2 regions of the Kribbella sp. NPDC050820 genome follow, and region 1 is predicted to be linked to the other one. Evidence: riboswitches for the same ligand, from Rfam matches in the RefSeq annotation. Region 1 holds a riboswitch; the other holds the start of a gene.

Region 1 (9,143 bases):
GCTCGTCGAGCGGGACCACCTCGAAGCCGGTGACCCGGCGGGACGCCTCGTCCCAGACCGGGCGGCATCCGAGCAGCCACAACACCTCGGCGAGGTCGTCGCCCTGGGTGCGCATGGCCGACGTACCCCACACCGTCAGACCGACCGACCGCGGCCACTCCCCTGTCTCGGCCTTGTGCCGGTTGAGGAGCGAGTCGGCGAGCGCGACGCCCACGTCCCAGGCATTGCGGCTCGGGATCGCCTTCGGGTCGACCGCGTAGAAGTTGCGGCCCGTCGGCAGCACGTTGACCAGCCCGCGGGTCGGCGACCCCGACGGACCTGCCTCGACGAAGCGGCCGTCCAGCGCCCGGAGGACGTTGACCAGCTCATCACCGGTCCGGGCGAGCCGCGGAACCACTTCAGTCGCGGCGAAGCTCAGCGAGGCCTCGACCCCGGCGGACGAGCGCCCGATGACCTCGGCGACGACCACCGGGACCTTCGCGGCGTCCCAGCTCAGCGTCTCCATCCCGACGACGAGCTTCCGGGCGACAGCCTCGAGCAGGTCGACGCCGTCCGCGCCGGTCACCGCGGGCAGATCGGCCAGCGTCGCCAGGTCTGCGAGATCGACGCTCTTCCCCGGGTCCGCAAGCAGGTCGGCCTCGGACACGCCGAAGCTGTCGCCGAGCGCCGTACGCAGACCCGGGATCGAGTACGACCCACCCCACAGCTGCCGGGCCCGCAGTACGGCGAGCACCAGGTTGATCCGCGCTTCGCCGACCGGCGCGCCGCCGAGCACGTGCAGCCCGTCACGGATCTGCACGTCCTTGATCTCGCACAGGTAGCCGTCCAGGTGCAGCACGAACTCGTCGAAGTCGTCGTCCTCGGGCTTCTCCGAGGTGTGCAGGTCGTGGTGCAACTGCGCCGCCTGGATCAGCGTCCAGATCTGGGCCCGCAGGGTCGGCACCTTCTCCGGGTCCAGCGCCTGCACGGTCGCGTACTCGTCGAGCAGGTACTCGAGCTTCGCCATGTCGCCGTACGTCTCGGCCCGGGCCATCGGCGGCACCAGGTGGTCGACGACGGTGGCGTGCGCCCGCCGCTTCGCCTGCGTCCCCTCGCCGGGGTCGTTGACGATGAACGGGTAGACCATCGGCAGGTTCCCGAGTACGGCGTCCGGCGCGCAGTCGGCCGCCATCCCGATGCCCTTGCCCGGCAGCCACTCCAGCGTCCCGTGCTTGCCCAGGTGTACGACGGCATGCGCACCGAAGCCGCCCTCGTCCGTCGAGGCCTCCAGCCAGCGGTACGCCGCCAGGTAGTGGTGCGACGGGGCCATGTCCGGGTCGTGGTAGATCGCCACCGGGTTCTCGCCGAACCCACGCGGCGGCTGGATCATCAGGACGACGTTCCCGAACCGCAAGGCCGCCAGCGCAATCTCACCGGCCGTGTTGACGTACAACTCCCCCGGCGGCGCTCCCCACGCCTCGGTCATTGCCTCCCGCAACGACTCCGGGGCGCGGCCGAACCACTGCTCGTACGTCGCCGGCGGGATCGTCGCGACCGCGTTCGCCAACTGCTCGTCGGTCAGCCAGTCGACATCGTGACCACCGGCCGCGATCAGCCGGTGGATAAGCCCGTCACCCTCCAGCTCGTTCACGTCGAGATCACCGAGGTCGTACCCGGCCTCCTGGAGCCGGCCGAGCAGCACGACCGCGGACGCCGGAGTGTCCAGACCGACCGCGTTCCCGATCCGCGCATGCTTCGTCGGGTACGACGACAGCACCAGAGCGAGCCGCTTCTCGGCGACCGGGACGTGCCGCAGCCGGGCATGTGCTACCGCGATCCCGGCGAGCCGGTCGCAGCGCTCCGGGTCGGGCGCGTAACGAGCCAGGCCGTCCTCGTCGTACGACTTGAACGAGAACGGGATCGTGATCAGCCGCCCGTCGAACTCCGGGATCGCCACCTGGGTCGCCGCGTCGAGCGGACTGACCGCGGCGTCGCTGGCCTCCCACTGCTCGCGCGTCGAGGTCAGCGCGAGACCCTGGATCAGCGGGATGTCGAGCGACGCGAGCGCACCCGCGTCCCACGCATCGTCCGCACCGCCCGCACTCGCGTCCGCCGCGACGGATCCACCGGCGGCGAGCAGAGTCGTGACCAGTACGTCGCACTTCCGCAGCAGCTCGAAGAGGCCGGCGTTGTCGGGGCTGGTCGGATCCAGTCCGCGGAGGGTGCCGCAGTACACCGGCAACGGTTGTGCGCCTGCGTTCGTCACCGCGGCGGCCAGTGCGTCCACGAACGCGGTGTTTCCGGAGATCTCGTGCGCGCGGTAGTAGACGATGCCGACGACCGGGCGCTCGTCCTCGACGAAGGTGCCACGGACGCCGTACGCCGGAAGTGCCTGCGGCGGATCGAACTCGTCGCCGGTCAGCAGGATCGTGTCGCGGAGGAACCCGGCCAGGTTGCGGAGGTTCCCGGCGCCGCCCTCGCGCAGGTAGGCGAGCGCTTCGGTGACCGCACCGGCGGGGACCGTCGACAGCGACATGAGCTCGGCGTCGGGCGCCGCCTCGCCGCTGACCACCACGGCCGGCTTGCCGGACGCGACCACCGCGTCGAGCCCCTCCTCCCAGGCTCGGCGACCGCCGAGCAGGCGGACCACCACGACTTCGGCGGAGTCCAGCAGCGGGGTCAGCTCGGCGAGGTCCAGCCGGGCGGGATTCGCGACCTTCCAGCCTGCATCCGCCTCGGAGGCGGCCAGCAGGTCGGTGTCGGCGGTGGAGAGCAGCAGCAGGTTCGCGGGACGGTGTCTGACGATGAACTCGCTTCGCTCGTTCATGGGCCACGATCCTTCCTCGGGGTGTCCACGCCCCGTCCGGAGGTTCGACGGCGGCAGTTCCTGACTCCCACACAAGGTGGTCACAGTGGCGGGACCGTCCCGGACTCACACCGGGTTCCTGCTGATGCCGTCGATTGACAGAGCGACTCTAGCCGAACCCTCGCCGTGGTTCTCGCGAGCAGCTGCGCAGAGTGCTGCGCCTGGGTGCGCCGGCGGTGTCAGGGGTACGGTGAAGTGTGCTGGTGGGGCGCGACGCGGATCGGGCTCGGGTCGGTCGCCTGCTCGCGGGGGCTCAGGCCGGGTTCGGGGGTGGGTTGCTGGTGCTGGGCGAGCCCGGTATCGGAAAGACCTCGCTGCTCGACGACACCGCCGCGGGTGCGGCCGACTTCCGAATCCTGCGAGCTACCGGGATCGAGACCGAGACGGAACTGCCCTACTCGGGGCTGTTCGAGCTGCTTCGGCCGGCGGCAGACAGCATCGCGGCACTGCCCGTCCGCCAAGCCAACGCGCTGCATGCCGCCTTCGCCGAGACCGCGGCGCAGGAGGTCGACGGATTCGCCGTCGCGGCGGCCACGCTGACGCTGCTGTCCGACGCGTCCGCGGCTCTGCCGATGCTGTGCCTCGTCGACGACTTTCAATGGCTGGACGCCGCCTCGGGGTCCGCGCTCGCCTTCGCAGTACGGCGAATCGAGTCCGAGCGGATCGCCATGGTCTTCGCAGCGCGCGACCCACGGCCCGACACGGACCTGCCGCGCGGGATACCGGTGCTCCGGCTTCAAGGTCTCGGCGACGACGCGGCCGGTGAGGTGCTCAGAGCCGCGGCACGACACGAGCTGCCCGAGTCCGTCCGATCGATGCTGTTGCGAGCGGCCACCGGAAACCCCCTGGCGTTGCGTGAGCTGGTCGCTGCGCTTGAACCCACCGAGCTGAGCGGACAGGTGCCACTGCCCGAACCGCTGCCAGTGGGCAGCGAGATCGCCGATGTCTATCGCAGGGAGCTCGAGGCGCTACCCGCGCCGTCCCGGGCCGCCCTGTTGGTGCTGGCGGTGAGTGAGGACACGGGAGCGGAACAACTACTGCCGGCGGTCAGAGCTCTCACCGGCGATCCCGCGGCGCTCGATCACGCTGAGCGAGCCGGTCTGGTGCGCTGGACCTCGTCGGGACTGGTGTTCCGGCATCCGGTGCTCCGCTCGGTGGTCCATCAGACCGCGACGATCGCTGAGCGGCAGGCCGCACATCGATCCGTTGCAGAGACACTTCCGGCCGGGCGGGCGGAACTGCGCGCCTGGCACGCTGCGCTGTCGGCCGTGGCCCCGGACGAGGCGATCGCGGCCGATCTGGCACGGACAGCGGACCTCGCCCGGAACCGCGGCGGGCGCTGGGCGGAGTGCCGTGCCTACGAGCTCGCCGCGCGGCTCAGTCCCGATCCTGAGCGACGAGCCGAGCGGACCTACTCCGCCGCGGTGGCCGCCTTTCTCTCCGGGCATCACTCGGTCGCGCAACAACACCTGGAGGCTGTGCTCGCGGCGAGCGGGAATCCGTTGCTCCGGGCGGACGCAGAGCACGAGCGCGCCCGGGTTGCGCTGTGGCGCGGCCACGCCGACCCACCCCAGCGCCTCCAGGCGGCCGCCGACCGGGTCGCGCCGTACGACGCCGAACGGGCGGCCAAGCTCCTCGCGTACGCCGTCGTCGACCTCGGTGCGCAGTGCCGGGCAGCCGATGCGTTGCCGTATGCGTTGAAGGCGTGGGACCTGATCGGCTGCCGGGACCATCCACTGGTGGTGACGTTCAAGGTCGCCTACACCCTCGTCATGGCCGGCAAGACCGACGACGGAGCGCGACTGACCGAACAGGCAGCCCGCGTGGCCGAGCAAGGAGATGACGTCAGCGCGCTGGCGATGCTCGGGCCGGTGCTCAGCTGGCTGGACCGGTCGGCGGATGCCGAGCGCGTGCTCACCCGTGCGATCGAGCTGTGCCGCGCGAGCGGCGACCTCTGGATGCTCACGAACGCCCTGACCAATGCCGCGGAAGTGGCGCGTCGCGGTGCTCGCCTCGATCACGCCCTGGTCCGGGCCGACGAGGCACGTGCCCTTGCCGAGTCACTCGACGAGCCGGTCCAACTGGCGACGGCACTGGCTGGACTCGCCCGGGTGGAGGCCGACCTCGGTCGAAGCATCGAGTGCAAGGCGCACGCCGTACAGGTCGATCGAATCACCCGTCCGGCCGAAGAGCTACGAGTGACGTGCGCCGCGGCATTGGGCACCTTGGGGTTGGCGTCCAGAAGGCACCAGGCTGCCGTCGACGAGCTGGCACCCGCCGCGGAACTCCTGGCCGCCGGCGGTGTGAGCGAGCCGCGAACCTTCGGCATCGAGGGCGATCTCGCGGAGGCTTACGTGCGGTGTGGTCAGGTCGACCTGGCGGTGGAGCTCATCGAAAGGCTCAAGGCCTACGCCAGGCCGCGAGGCGCCGCGAGTGTCCTCGCCGCCGTCGCTCGGTGTCGCGGACTGTTCGCCCCGGACGAAGAGTACGAGACCTGGTTCATCGAGTCCCTCGAGCTCGCCCGCGATGTCGGCGCTCCACTCGCGGAGGCGCGCACGAGGTTGTGCTTCGGCGAGCGTCTCCGCCGTCAAGGCCGACGCTCGGCCGCACGAGACCAATTGCGATCGGCGCTGGCGATCTGCGAGGAGTACGGCGCCGCGCTGTGGGCCGACCAGGCGCGCAGCGAGCTGCGGGTCTCCGGCGAGACCCTTCAGCCGCACGGCGACGACCCCCGGCGCCAGCTGACGGCGCAGGAGTTGCAGATCGCCCTGCTCGTCGCCGAGGGGGCACGCAATCGCGACATCGCCACGAGCTTGTTCCTGAGTCCCAAGACCGTTGAGGCGCACCTGACTCGCGTCTATCGCAAGCTCGGTGTCACGTCCCGCACGCAGCTCGCCGCGCAGTTGGCCCACGCAGTTGCGGCTCCGGTGCAGGGAGAAGCGTAGGGGTTTCCCCGACGCGAGTCCGGTCGCCGCATTCGTAGCGTCGTCGGTGTCGCCGGCCATCGGGGCCGGCCAGCACAGGGAGTCCCCATGATCACCTACATCGTCGAGCGACAACTGCCGGGCGTTGCGGCCGGCGACGTCACGGCCGCCGCTGTCAGGGCTCGTGACGCCGCCGATCAGCTCACCCGAGAAGGTACGCCGGTCCGCTACATCAGCTCGGTCTACGTGCCTTCCGACGGCTCGTGTCACTGCTTGTTCGAGGCATCGTCCGAGACCGCCGTACGGCAGGTCAACGAGATCGCCGCCATCCCGCTCGAGCGCATCGCGCCGGCCACCCAACTGACGGCGTCGGCACTCCCCGCCAACTGAGCACCTGCCGACCGCCATTCCACCGACACCGACACCGACACCGACAAGGAAGACCACCATGCACGTCCTCACCCGCACAGTCCTCACCGTCGCGGCCGCGCTGAGCTTCGGCATCGCAGCCCCGGCCATCGCGTCGGCCGACACGCCCGCGAACGACTTCGCCACCAACTACTCCGGTTGCCTCGGCCCGCTGCGCAGCGCCATCGCCAGTGGTGCCCTGGATGGGGCGACCCTGCCCGACGGCACCGTCCTACCCGGCGGCTTCGGCGGATCCTTCAACCCAGGCGGCCACCTCGGCACCGTCGCGGAGGCCGAGTTCCTGATGAGCCACGGCTTCACCGAGCAGCAACTCGCAGCCTTCTGCGCCTCACTCGTCACGCACTGACGAGCACAACGACTCGGCGCGGCCGCCCCGGGTCCTACGACTCAAGTCGGGGCCCGAGACACCATCTGGTGGGCTGGGACATGGTATTTCATGTCCCAGCCCACCGGTTCCTGTCTCAGCTCCTCTGGCTGTGGTCGCGGTCGGCCTCGCGCCATCGACCGCCCGCGGCGCCTCGGAGCGTTTTGTCCAGACCACCGCCGGCACCGTCCAGGGAGTTGCCAAGAGCAACTACCGCGTCTTCGACGGCATCCCGTACGCCGCTCCGCCGGTAGGTCACGCAGGTCGTCGACGACATGTCCACCAACCATCAGTGCGCGCTCTGGGAGTAGTGGGCAGCGAGCAGGTCGGTGCCCCAGTCGTTGCGGAGGTCGCGCCAGACGGAGTGGATGTGGTTGGCGTTGTCCTGGGTGTTGTCGTACTCGGCGAGGAAGGTAGGGCCGACGATCGAGTAGTAGTGGCGGTGGCCGACGCCTGGCTCGGTCTCGCCGGCCCAGGCGAAGGTCAGGCGCTCGATGCCGTGGTCGGTGATGTCCTGCCAGGTCTGCAACCCGATCGGCCCGGCGGCGCGGCCGACGTACTGGCCGACCAGGAGGCTGAACACCTGGCGTTGCTCGCCGGTCATGTCGCCGTACGCCAGGCCCCGGTGCAGCAGGGATGCGTCGGCGACCGGGTCGTGCCGGGTGAGGATGTCGTCGGGCGCCTCGTCCGAGACGACGGCGACCGCGCGCTGGCCGGGCTCGAGGGCGTGCAGGAGCTGGAAGCCCAGGTCCTGCTCGGCGGCCAGGAACCGCCGGCCCGCCTGCGGTCCCGACCGCACCTCGGCCGGGTTCGACCCGATGAACTGCGGGGTGAACGCGATCGCGCCGTCGACGAGGGTCACGTGCAGGGCCAGGTGGTGACCGTTCAGCCGCCAGGCCCACGGCTCCGTGCCGGCCGGGTCGCCGAGCACCCGGAGGAAGTACCGCCCGCCCAGCACGGAACCCTCCCACTCGCCGGTCGGCGGCAGGTCGGGGATCCCGCGCAGGATCACCTCGGCCTCCAGCACGGCCTTCGAGTCGGCCACGCCGCGCTCACTGCAACCGATCTCGATCAGCCGCTCCGCGAGCCGCTGCTGGGCCGGGGTCAGCTCGGCCAACGGCAGCCCGGGCCGGTCGCCGGGCAGGTACGTCCAGTCCTTGTGGTCGGGCGTGTCGAAGGCGGCCCTGACCTTGTCCAGCTGAGCCGGCGACAGGCTCGCCAGCAGCTCGAGGACCGCTTCCCGGGTCTGCTCTACAACCATGCCGATCGCTCCCGTTCCGTCGGTTCGTAAGGTGTCCACTGCTCGAACGGCCGGTCCAGCTTGTACCGGAAATCCGGCTGCCGCAGCAGAACGCGTGTTTCGGCGTTGTCCGGGTTGCACAGCGTCTCGAAGAACCGGACCGACCAATGGAACCAGCGCATGCAGAACAGCCGCATGGTCAGCCCGTGCGACACCAGCAGCATGTTCCGTGGCGCGTCCGGTGTCTCGAAGTCGCGGTGCATCGTCTCCAGGAACGTCGACACGCGGTCGTACACGTCGGCGCCGGACTCGCCGTCGGTGAACCGGTAGAAGAAGTGCCCGAACGAGTCCCGCAGCTGCTGCTGCCGCTCGATGTCCTCGGTGTCCTGGAAATTGGCCCAGTCCTGCTCCCGCAGCCGCGGCTCCTCGCGGACGACGTCCAGCAGGTCATCGATGCCGAGCGACTCCAGCGTTTGGCAGGCCCGCAGGTACGGCGAGACGTAGACCCGGACCGGTTCGTTCTCGAACAGCTCCCGCAGCCGCTTGCCCGCCTGGGCGGCCTGCTCGTGGCCGTGCTGGGTGAGCGGGATGGAGTGGTCGGGGACGCGCTCGAAGATCGTCTTGTCCAGGTTCGCCTCGGACTCGGCGTGCCGGATCAGGGCGATCCGCAGCGGCCGCCGGCTCAGGTCCTTACCCACCGTCTCCCCTTCCGCCGGCTCGCTACCGCCAGGATCCCCGCAACTCCCACTGCCACTCCCGCCGCCGCGACGCCGACGCGCCGCGCGAGGGCAGCGGTACGGCGGACGTCCGCGACCGTCGGCGTGGGTCCGTCTCCCAGCGTGCCACGGTCCTCCTGATAGTCCCCGTAGCTGTTCCGCCCGCCGAGCTGCAGGTCCAGCGCACCGGCGAACGCAGCCTCGACCGGCCCGGCGTTCGGACTCGGATGCTTCGACGCGTCCCGCCGCCACACCCCGACCGCCTCCCGCGGCCGCCCAGCAGCGAACCCGGTCAGCACGGCGCAGGCCCGAGCGGGCAGCAGATTGAGTACGTCGTCCAGCCGGGCCGCCGCCCACCCGAAGTTCAGGTACTTCGCCGACTTGTAGCCGACCATCGCGTCGAGCGTGTTCGCGGCGCGGTAGCCGAGTAGTCCGGGGACGCCGAGCGCACCGCCCCACAGCAGTGGCGCGACGCAGGCGTCGGAGGTGTTCTCGGCGAGCGACTCCACCGTCGCCCGAGCCAGCTCATCGGCCTCCAGGTCGGTCGCGTCCCGCGCGCACAGATGGCTCAGCCGGGATCGTGCCGCCGGGATGTCCTTCTCCTCGAGCAGGGCGGCCATGTGCT
Region 2 (9,143 bases), on a different contig from region 1:
TGTACGCCGGTTCGATCGACTGGCTCACCCCGCAGATGTTGGAGATCGTCGCGGTCGGCGCGATCGCCATCACGTTGGAGTTGCGCATCCCGTCCCGCAGAACCTTCGCCCGGAGCGCGTCCCAATTGAGTTGCTTGCTTTCGTCAACGATCAGGTCGCCGTCGCGGGCGTTCCGCAGCAGCGCGATCGAGTCGATCGGCAGCACACCCTGACTCCACAGCGAACCGTCGTACGTCGAGTAGCGGCCGCGCTCGGCGGCGAGCTCGCTGGACGCCTCGATCGCGTGGTAGCTGATCTGCTCCATCGAGGTGTCGGCGAAGGTGACGGCCGCGTCGGCGGAGTACGGGATGCGCAGCCGGAAGAGCGCGTCGGCAAAGCCCATCAGGCCGAGGCCGACCGGGCGGTGCCGCTGGTTGGCGCGCTCGGACTCCGGAGTGGTGTAGAAGTTCACGTCGATGACGTTGTCGAGCATCCGGACCGCTGTCTTCACTGTGTCGCGCAGCAGCTCGGCGTCGAGGCCCTCGTCGGTGAGATGCGCGACCAGGTTGACCGAACCGAGGTTGCAGACCGCGGTCTCGTCAACGGTGGTGTTGAGGGTGATCTCGGTGCACAGGTTCGACGAGTGGACCACGCCGTCGTGCTGCTGCGGCGACCGCAGGTTGCAGGCGTCCTTGAAGGTGATCCACGGATGCCCGGTCTCGAACAGCACGGTCAGCATCCGCCGCCACAGCTCGACCGCCCGGACCCGGCGGAACACCTTGATCTCGCCGCGATCCGCCGCTTCCTCGTAACCGCGGTAGGCCTCGGCGAAGGCAGCGCCGTACAGATCGTGGAGGTCGGGGACCTCGTCGGGGGAGAAGAGCGTCCACTGGCCGTCCGCCTCGACGCGCTGCAGGAACAGATCGGGCACCCAGTTCGCCGTGTTCATGTCGTGCGTCCGGCGGCGCTCGTCGCCGGTGTTCTTGCGCAGGTCGAGGAACTCCTCGAGGTCGATGTGCCAGGTCTCCAGGTAGGCGCACACCGCGCCCTTGCGCTTGCCGCCGTTGTGGGCCAAGCCGGCGCTGGTCATGTACGACTCGTCGACCTCGACCTCGAGGTCGTGCACGACTGGCACGGTCGCAATTGTGCTCACCTCTCGCACGCGCGAGAAGACCATGCTTTGGTGTGCGATCCAGTTGAGCTTCCGGATGGGCGTGACGCCCACGAGTTCGGCAATCCCAGGTACGGCGGGAATACGGAGGTCGAAGACGTGCACAGGTTTCGAAAAGGTAATCCCGGATCCGTCGGAGCGCTGACCGACGTGACGATCGTCGCGCGTGCGGTATTGCCCTGCGGTGGGAATTCCTAGCCGGAGCAGCTGGTAGCGCAGGCCGTTGACGAGCTTTCGTGAAGTAGTCGTGAAGTAGATCTCCTTGCCACGCGAGACTCCACCGTCTGTTTCCAGGAGCCCGCGGATGAGCGCACGGGTCTGGGCGAGCGGGAGATGCGCGAGTCGACGCGCGATGTGCTTGCGATGTTGCTCGTCGTAGAGGTCCTTGCCGGCGAACGGTAGCGTCGCTTCGCCGGGTCCGGCGATACGTCCCGTCAACGGGTCCCTTCTGGGGCCGCGTCCCGCCGCCCAATGGACCTGTGCGTAGCTGTCACCGCGACTGGTCTCCCAGAAGTGGATTTCGCGAGCGCTGAGGTAATCGCGTACGAACGACAGGTGCGTGTCGCGCTGTGGATTGCCGGACACTCCCCACTGACTGCCGTTTTTCGACAGGTGGCCGTCACCGAGGAGGATGCCGTACAGGCGTGCATCGTCTTCGGTCAGACCGTGAACCGGAATGACCTCCTTTGGGACGACCTGCCCGACGTAGTCACCGCTGCTGAGCATGCCGGCCTCGACCCAGGCTGCTTGTGCCTTTCCCTTCGCGAGCCACTCGAGCGTTCGCTCGTTACTCTGCTCCATCGGCACGCCTTGAATCGCGTAGAGAGGATGACCTGCCGTAACCGTGAGCGGTTCGATCGAATGCTTCACGTCGATCTCCACCATCGGGTCGTTTTGGTCGTACGTGAATGTCTTCGTTACCTCGCGATACTTACCGCTCGCACCGAGCACCAGATCGCCCGTCGTGATCTCGCTGATCGGTGTTGCGCCGCATGCGGCATAGACGAGAGTCTCCGGAGCAAAACACTGATTGACCGCGACCGCCGTGTCGTTGGCGATCTTCAGGAACGGTACGACGCCCTGCGACTCGCCGTTGGTCCCGCGGATCTTGGCGCCGATGCCGCGGACCGGGGTCCAGTCGTTGCCGAGACCGCCGGAGTACTTGGCGAGCAGGGCGTTGTTGCGGATCTTGGTGAAGATGCCGCCCAGGTCGTCCTCGACCGTGGTGAGGAAGCAGGACGACAGCTGCGGCCGGGTCGTGCCGGAGTTGAACAGCGTCGGCGTGGAGGACATGAACCGGAACGAGCTGAGCAGCTCGTAGAACTGGATGGCCCGCGCCTCGCGGTCGTCCTCGCGCAGCGCCATCCCCATCGCGACCCGCAGGAAGAAGGCTTGCGGCAGCTCGTACCGCACTTTGTCGATGTGCAGCAGATAGCGGTCGTAGAGGGTCTGCAGGCCGAGGAACGCGAAGTCGAGGTCGCGCTCGGGCTTGATCGCGGCCGCGAGCGCGGTCAGGTCGAAGCTCGCGAGCTCCGGGTCGAGCTGGCCCGCCTCGATGCCGGTCCGGATGTACTCCGGGAAGTACGCCGGGTACGCCGTAGTCATGTCGGCCTGGCTCGCCTGCCGCGGCTCGCCGTGCACGCGGCCGAGTGTCTCGCGGCGGATCTGGTCGAGCAGCAGGCGGGAGGCGGCGAAGCTGTACTGCGGCTCGGTCTCGACGTACGACCGCGCCGCCATCACCAGCGCGAGCTCGACCTCGTGCTGGGCGATGCCGTCGTAGCAGGAGCCGAGCGTCGCGTCGAAGATCAGCTGCGGGTCGACCGCGTCGAGGCCGTCGGCAGCCTCGCCGACGATCACCCGCAGCCGGTCGAGGTCGAGCGGCGCCGCGCTGCCGTCGGCCGCGCGCACGGTGATGACCGGCTTCTCGGTCACGCCGGCCAGGTCGGCGGGCGTGCGGGCGCGGGTGCGCTCCTCCCGGTAGAGGACGTAGGCGCGGGCGACCTGGTGCTCGCCGGCGCGCATCAGCGCCAGCTCGACCTGGTCCTGGATGTCCTCGACCTGGACGGTACGACGGGCGTCACCGCGGCTGGTGAGCGCGTCGACGACCCGGCCGGTCAGGTCGGTCACCAGGTCGCGGACCCGGTGCGTCGCGCCTGCGTCCGGGCCCTCGACGGCGAGGAACGCCTTGGACATGGCAACGGCGATCTTGGACTGGTCGAACGCCGTACTGCTGCCGTCGCGGCGGACGACGGTCAGCTCGATCGACGGCCGGCCGGCCGTCGATCGCGATGAGGAAGTGACGGTCACAGATGCTCTTTCCACGCGAGTTCGGAGGGCCTGGACTCGCGGGCGGGGAGCATGACGGGACAGGCAGCACCGGCCGGAACTGCGCCTGTCACGCCCTGCGACCCGCCCTCGAGGTCTCGGACCGCGCGCACCGGCGGTGCACGCGCCGGTGGCAGGTACTCGGACTCGCGGACGGATTCCGCTCACCGTTGCGGGGCAGCTCCGGAGTCGCACCGGATTCCCCTGTTGCCTCGGCGTCACCCACATCTTGTGGTGTTGGTGACTCCGAACCACCAGCAGTAGTGATGCTAGGGCTCGGCTCCGACATTTTGTGGCAGCGCCACGCCGCGTGTCGCACATCTTGTGGTCCCCGCCGCCCCGCGTCTCAGGCCGCCGCCGCGTAGAGGTCCTGCAGCGTCATGATCTCCGAGCCGTGGTGGATCAGCTCCCGGTTGAGGCGCAGTACGACGTGACCGAACGGCTCGGCGGCGTCGAGCTCGGTCGCCTGGCTGAGGCCGACCGTCATCACCTGCTCCTCGTCCAGCGCGGCGACCGATTCACGCCAGGCCTCGACCCAGTGCGTCAGCCAGGCGACGGCGTCGCGGGCGTTGCCGTGCAACGTGATGTCGGCGCGCCCTTGCCTTCGCTCGCCGAAGGTCCACTCCCAGCGCTCGAAGAACATCTCGGTCAGGTGGGCGATCAGCCAGGCGATCGTGCGCGGGCCGCGATGGTCGGGCTCGTCCGGCCACTGCGCGACCCACTCGCCGGAGCCGAGTGATCGGAACCGGCCGGCGTAGTGGCGCCGGACGACGGTCAGCGCCTCGCCGCTCGGCTGCCAGAAGTACTGCTCGTCGGTCAGCTCCGCGAGCCGGGTGGACAACACCATCCAGCTGAAGCCGAGCTGGCCGCGGACCATCGCCATCGCCGAGGGGCGGTACAGGATGTCCCAGTCGAACGGCTCCGGCATCACGGTTCCTCACGCTCCCGATCAGATTTTGCAGCAGGATCGAACATGTGTTCGAATTGTTGCCTGAACGGGAGGAGAAAGTCAATGAGCACTGCGTGTCGGTTCTGGCCTCGACGGCACTGGCCTGCTAGGCGGTTCGATCCTGGTATCGGCGGCCGGGCTGGCGAAACGCCGTTCCAGCAAGGTGAAGGCATCGATCAGCTCGGGTGCTTCGTAGACGCGGTTCCGGCGACCGTCGGTGACCTCCCGCAGGATGCGGGCCTCGACCAACCTCGCGAGCGCCTGGTTCGCGGCCTGTTGCGAGCGGTCGATCAGTCGGGCCGCGCCCGCCAAGGTGAGCACCGGCGCCGCGGGCAGCGTCTCGATCAGCAGCTCCACGGCCGAGCCGGCCCGCACCGGTGCGGCCCGGTCTCGCCAGGCGGCCTTGAGGTCGGCCGCCGTCCTCTCGAAGCGGGCGGCCTCCGCGGTGGCGTGGCTGCACGCGGCGGCGAACATCTGCAGCCACTGGTTGGCTGCCGTGCGGGCCCGTGGAGTGGTCGGCTTGCCAACGTGCCGGAAGGCGGTGAGCGCCTCGATGTACTGCGTGGCGTGGGTCGCGAGCGACAGCGACACCGGCGGGACCGTTCGCTCGACCAAGCCCTCCGCACGCAGGATCAGGTGGATCAGCGCGCGGCCGGTCCGTCCGTTGCCATCGGCAAAGGGATGGACGGTCTCGAACTGTGCGTGCGCGATCGCGGTCTTCGCCAGCACCGGCAGGCGGGACTCGCGGACGAAGGTCATCAGGTCGGCGAGGAGCTCCGGGATCAGCTGGGCCGGCGGCGGGACGTAGTACGCCTCGGCGGGGGAGCGGCCGCCGATCCAGTTCTGCAGGTACCTGACCTCGCCGCCGAGCTCTGGCGTCGGCGAGTGCGCCATCAGCCGGCGGTGGGCTTCCAGCAGGTGCGCGACCTCGAGTTTGTCGCCGGCCTGCACGGACTCGGTCACCCAGGTCATGGCGTCGACCGCGCCGAGCACCTCCTCGGCGGTCACGTCACGCTGTCGCTCCCCCAGGACCTCGGCCTTCAGCAGGCGGCGCGCGCCGACGACCAGTCCCTCGATCTGCGAGGACCCGACCGCCTCGGCCCGCAGCAGCAGTCGTGCCAGCGCCTCACTGTTCGTCAGGACGGCGGCCGTCGCGTCCAGCCGGGCGAGATCGCCGGCCGCGTCCTCCAGGGCGGCGAGCACGTCGTCACTCAGGTCGAACGTCCGCCCGACCAAGGGATCCGGGAAGTACAGCTCGTACGACCCGCCCAACCGCTCCGCCCGGGTGAACCCGTCCGGGTGCCCAGGCCACCGATGCAACTCCACTCGCGCCATGACCATGTCCCTTCCGTGTTCAAGCTTACTTCATAACCTTGAACAAGATGGTGCGGAGGTGAAGGGGAGTGCGATCGAATCATGATTACTCAGCGTTGCGATCAGGCCCTGAGCTTCCTTGGCATCGGTGGCATGACTGTGAGTGAGAACCGCCGATGAGCATGAGCGCGGAGATGTGGACCTGGGCTTGGGCAGACTGGGCCGTGGCTGAACGTCAGCGAACGGAGGGGTCAGTGAGCCTGGACGCGGAGACTCGGCAGATGGTGGCGGCCAACGAGGCCGACTGGGACGCACGAGCGCCGTTGCACGCGGCCAGCCAGTTCTACAGTCAGCCGGCGGAGTACTGGTTCGCCGATTACGAGTGGGAGGACCTGGGTCGACTCGGCGGGCGCGACGTACTGCACCTGCAGTGTCACCTGGGGACCGAGACGATCGCGTTCGCGCGTCGTGGGGCCCGGACGGTCGGGCTGGACCTGTCGGCGAAGTCGCTTGAGGAAGCGCGCCGGATCGCAAGCGAGTCGGGGCAGGCAGTCGAGTATGTGCACGCCAACGTGTACGACGCCGTCGAGGCAGTGCGGGGTCGTCAGTTCGATGTCGTCTACACCGGCAAGGGCGCGCTCTGCTACCTGCCGGAGCTGCAGGCGTGGGCGAAGGTCGTTCGCGACTTGCTCAAGCCCGGCGGTGCGCTCTACATCGTCGAGTTCCACCCGCTCCTGAACGCGCTTCGGCCGGTGTCGCTGCCCGGCGAGTCCGAAGAGCTGACGATCCGTACCGACTACCTCGAAGGCCGCGGCCCGATCGCGCACGAATCGACGGTGACCTACACCGGCGACGAAGTCCCCGGCCGTCAACGCAGCTATGAGTGGCGGCACGGCCTCGGCGAACTCGTCACCACCCTCGCCGCCACCGGCTTCACCATCACCAGCCTCCGCGAGTCCGAAGTCCTCCAATGGCCGCGCTGGCCGTCCATGCAACAAACCCCAGAGGGCTGGTGGCGCCTACCCGACGACGCGCCCCGCGTCCCCCTGCTCTTCGCACTCAAGGCGGTCAGGGCCTGAAGCCGTTCGTCTCATAATCAAATCTCAGAATCTTTAGATTTTGAGATGGCGATAGACGGTCGCTCTGGAGACGCCGAGACGCGTTCCGATCTCCTCGGCGCTCTGCCCATCGGCGTACAGGGACCGAGCCTCTGCCAGCTGTTCCTCGGTGAGCAGCGGGCGTCGCCCGCCGTTGCGTCCCCGGGCGCGCCCGCGCTCCTGGGGTACGGGCGCTTCGCCCAGCAACGCCCGTGCGCCGTCCAGGATCAGCTTGCGCAATCGATCGGCCGGTGCGTCGCGGAACAGCACGACCGGATCGGCCAGTCCGGCGACCACCTGGCAGGCACGCACCCGCTGCTCGAGCCCGCTGCTCGGGCCGGCCACCAAGTCGTTGGCCAACGCGATCGAGGTGCGGAAACGGTCGGCGATCGGCGCTTGGACGAGCAGGGTCATGTCCTTGACCAGCATCGTGAGCGTGTGACGGTGACGCAGGTGTACGTCGACGTACCCCTCGATTGCCCGCCAACGGACCTCATCGGCATCGGCGCCGGACTCGGCCTGAGCCAGCACCGCCTCCAGTTCGTCCAGCAACGGCACCGTGAGCTGGCGGAGGATCTCCTCCTTGGAGTCGAAGTGGTAGTAGAGGGCGGCCTTGGTGATGCCCACTTCGTCCGCGATGGCCTGCATGGAGGAGGCACGGTAGCCGCGGGCGGCGAACAGGATTCGGGCCGCTTCCAGGATCCGCTCGGATGTCATAGCGCTCACTTACCTGCGGTCAGTTTTTTCGCTAGAGTGCTTACCGGAAGTCAGTCTATGACTCTGGGGAGATCCGTATGCGGACCAAGGTGTCCTTCAGCGCGGCCGGCGTCCAGTGCGTCGGCTACCTCTACTTGCCCGCCGGTTCCCGTCCGCTGCCCTGCGTGGTGCTCTGCCACGGCTTCAGCGGGACGATGGACCGCCTGTTCGACTATGCCGAGCGCTTCGCCGCCGCGGGGTTCGCTGCGCTGGTCTTCGACTATCGGGGTTTCGGCGAGAGTGACGGCGAGCCGCGTCAGCTTCCCGACATCGACGCACAGCTCGTCGATGTTCGCGCCGCTGTGGCGTTCGCCCGAGGGCACGAGCGCGTCGATCCCGACAGGGTGCTGCTGTGGGGCAACTCGCTGGGCGGCGCGCACGTGATCACCGTGGCCGGCAGCGATCCCCGGATCGCCGGCGTGGTGGCCCAGATCCCGTTCAACGGGTTCCCGAAGAAGGTCGAGGGACGGTCGACAGCTGACACTCTGCGACTGCTGGGCGCGATCGTCTGGGACGCGGTCCGCGGCAAGCTCGGCCTGCCGCCGTACTACATCCCCATGGTGGGCCGGCCGGGACAGCTCGCTGTGACCGCGACGCCCGAGGCCGAGCAACACATCCAGATTCTGACCGGCGGCCAAACGACGTTGTGGCGCAACAGCGTGGCGCCCAGAGGACTACTGCAGATGATGCGCTATCGGCCCGCCGAGGCCGCGGCACGGCTGACCTGCCCGCTGCTGGTCTGTGTCGCAACCGAGGATCGTGAGACGCCGCTGGAGACCACCAGGCAGCTTGCCGACCGTGCGCCGCGAGGCGAGCTGCGTGCCTACCCAGGCACTCACTTCACCTTCTACACAGACCCCGCCTTCCGGGACCGCGTGGTCGCCGACCAGATCGACTTCTACCGCCGCGTGTGAGCCGTGTCATCTGCCGCGGTGTCACCTCGGCCGAAGCCGACGTGTCCAGACGTAGGAACACGCAACGGATCAAGCCAAGGGGTCGCCATGGTCAACCTGGACAAAACACCGCAACCCGGCACCACCGGCCAACCCATACAGGCCCGTCCGGCTCGGAAGCGGCGCTGGCGCCACTGGTTGGCGGCTGTGCTGGCGGTGCTGGTGGCGATCCTGCTCTTCGGCGCGTACGGCTGGAAGCCGGCCGAGGACGGTCGCGCATTCCGCTCGCCGTACCTGGCCGAGGCCGGATCACGCTACGCCGAGACGCCGATCGCCCGCTTCCACTACGTCCAGGCCGGATCCGGCACGCCCGTGATCCTGCTGTCGCCCGGCGGTACCTCTGTCATCGGCTGGAAGGACCAAGTCGACGTGCTAGCCCGTGAACACACGGTCTACGTGGTCGATCTTCCCGGCCAGGGCTACACCCAGTTGAAGGATTCCGGCTTCGCCTTCGACCTGGATGCCATGGTCTCCGCCGTCAGTACGTTCATGGACAGCATCGGCGTCCGGCAGGCCGCCGTGGCGGGCAACTCCTGGAGCGGCGGCTGGGCTCTGGCCTTCGCCCAGCGCCACCCCGATCGGGTCACCAAACTTGCCCT

The links. Region 1 has a riboswitch for cobalamin ahead of cobN (cobaltochelatase subunit CobN). Riboswitches for the same ligand answer to the same signal wherever they lie in the genome.
Region 2: it holds a riboswitch for cobalamin, as region 1 does, so the genes downstream of both, AB0H36_RS18015 (ribonucleoside-diphosphate reductase subunit alpha) here and cobN (cobaltochelatase subunit CobN) in region 1, are expected to answer to the same signal.

The regions. Positions count from the first base shown of each region.
Region 1 is NZ_JBFAHB010000080.1:27,867-37,009, forward strand. It holds gene cobN (cobaltochelatase subunit CobN) at 1-2,806, opposite strand, end outside; cobalamin riboswitch at 2,840-2,972, opposite strand; gene AB0H36_RS40565 (LuxR family transcriptional regulator) at 3,049-5,790, shown strand; gene AB0H36_RS40570 (nickel-binding protein) at 5,878-6,159, shown strand; gene AB0H36_RS40575 (hypothetical protein) at 6,218-6,544, shown strand; gene AB0H36_RS40580 (DUF3500 domain-containing protein) at 6,852-7,823, opposite strand; gene AB0H36_RS40585 (histidine phosphatase family protein) at 7,814-8,500, opposite strand; gene AB0H36_RS40590 (cobalamin biosynthesis protein) at 8,485-9,143, opposite strand, start outside.
Region 2 is NZ_JBFAHB010000018.1:7,229-16,371, reverse strand. It holds gene AB0H36_RS18015 (ribonucleoside-diphosphate reductase subunit alpha) at 1-3,457, opposite strand, end outside; cobalamin riboswitch at 3,590-3,746, opposite strand; gene AB0H36_RS18010 (DinB family protein) at 3,822-4,403, opposite strand; gene AB0H36_RS18005 (Fic family protein) at 4,485-5,759, opposite strand; gene AB0H36_RS18000 (class I SAM-dependent methyltransferase) at 5,993-6,817, shown strand; gene AB0H36_RS17995 (TetR family transcriptional regulator) at 6,851-7,552, opposite strand; gene AB0H36_RS17990 (alpha/beta hydrolase) at 7,630-8,505, shown strand; gene AB0H36_RS17985 (alpha/beta hydrolase) at 8,593-9,143, shown strand, end outside.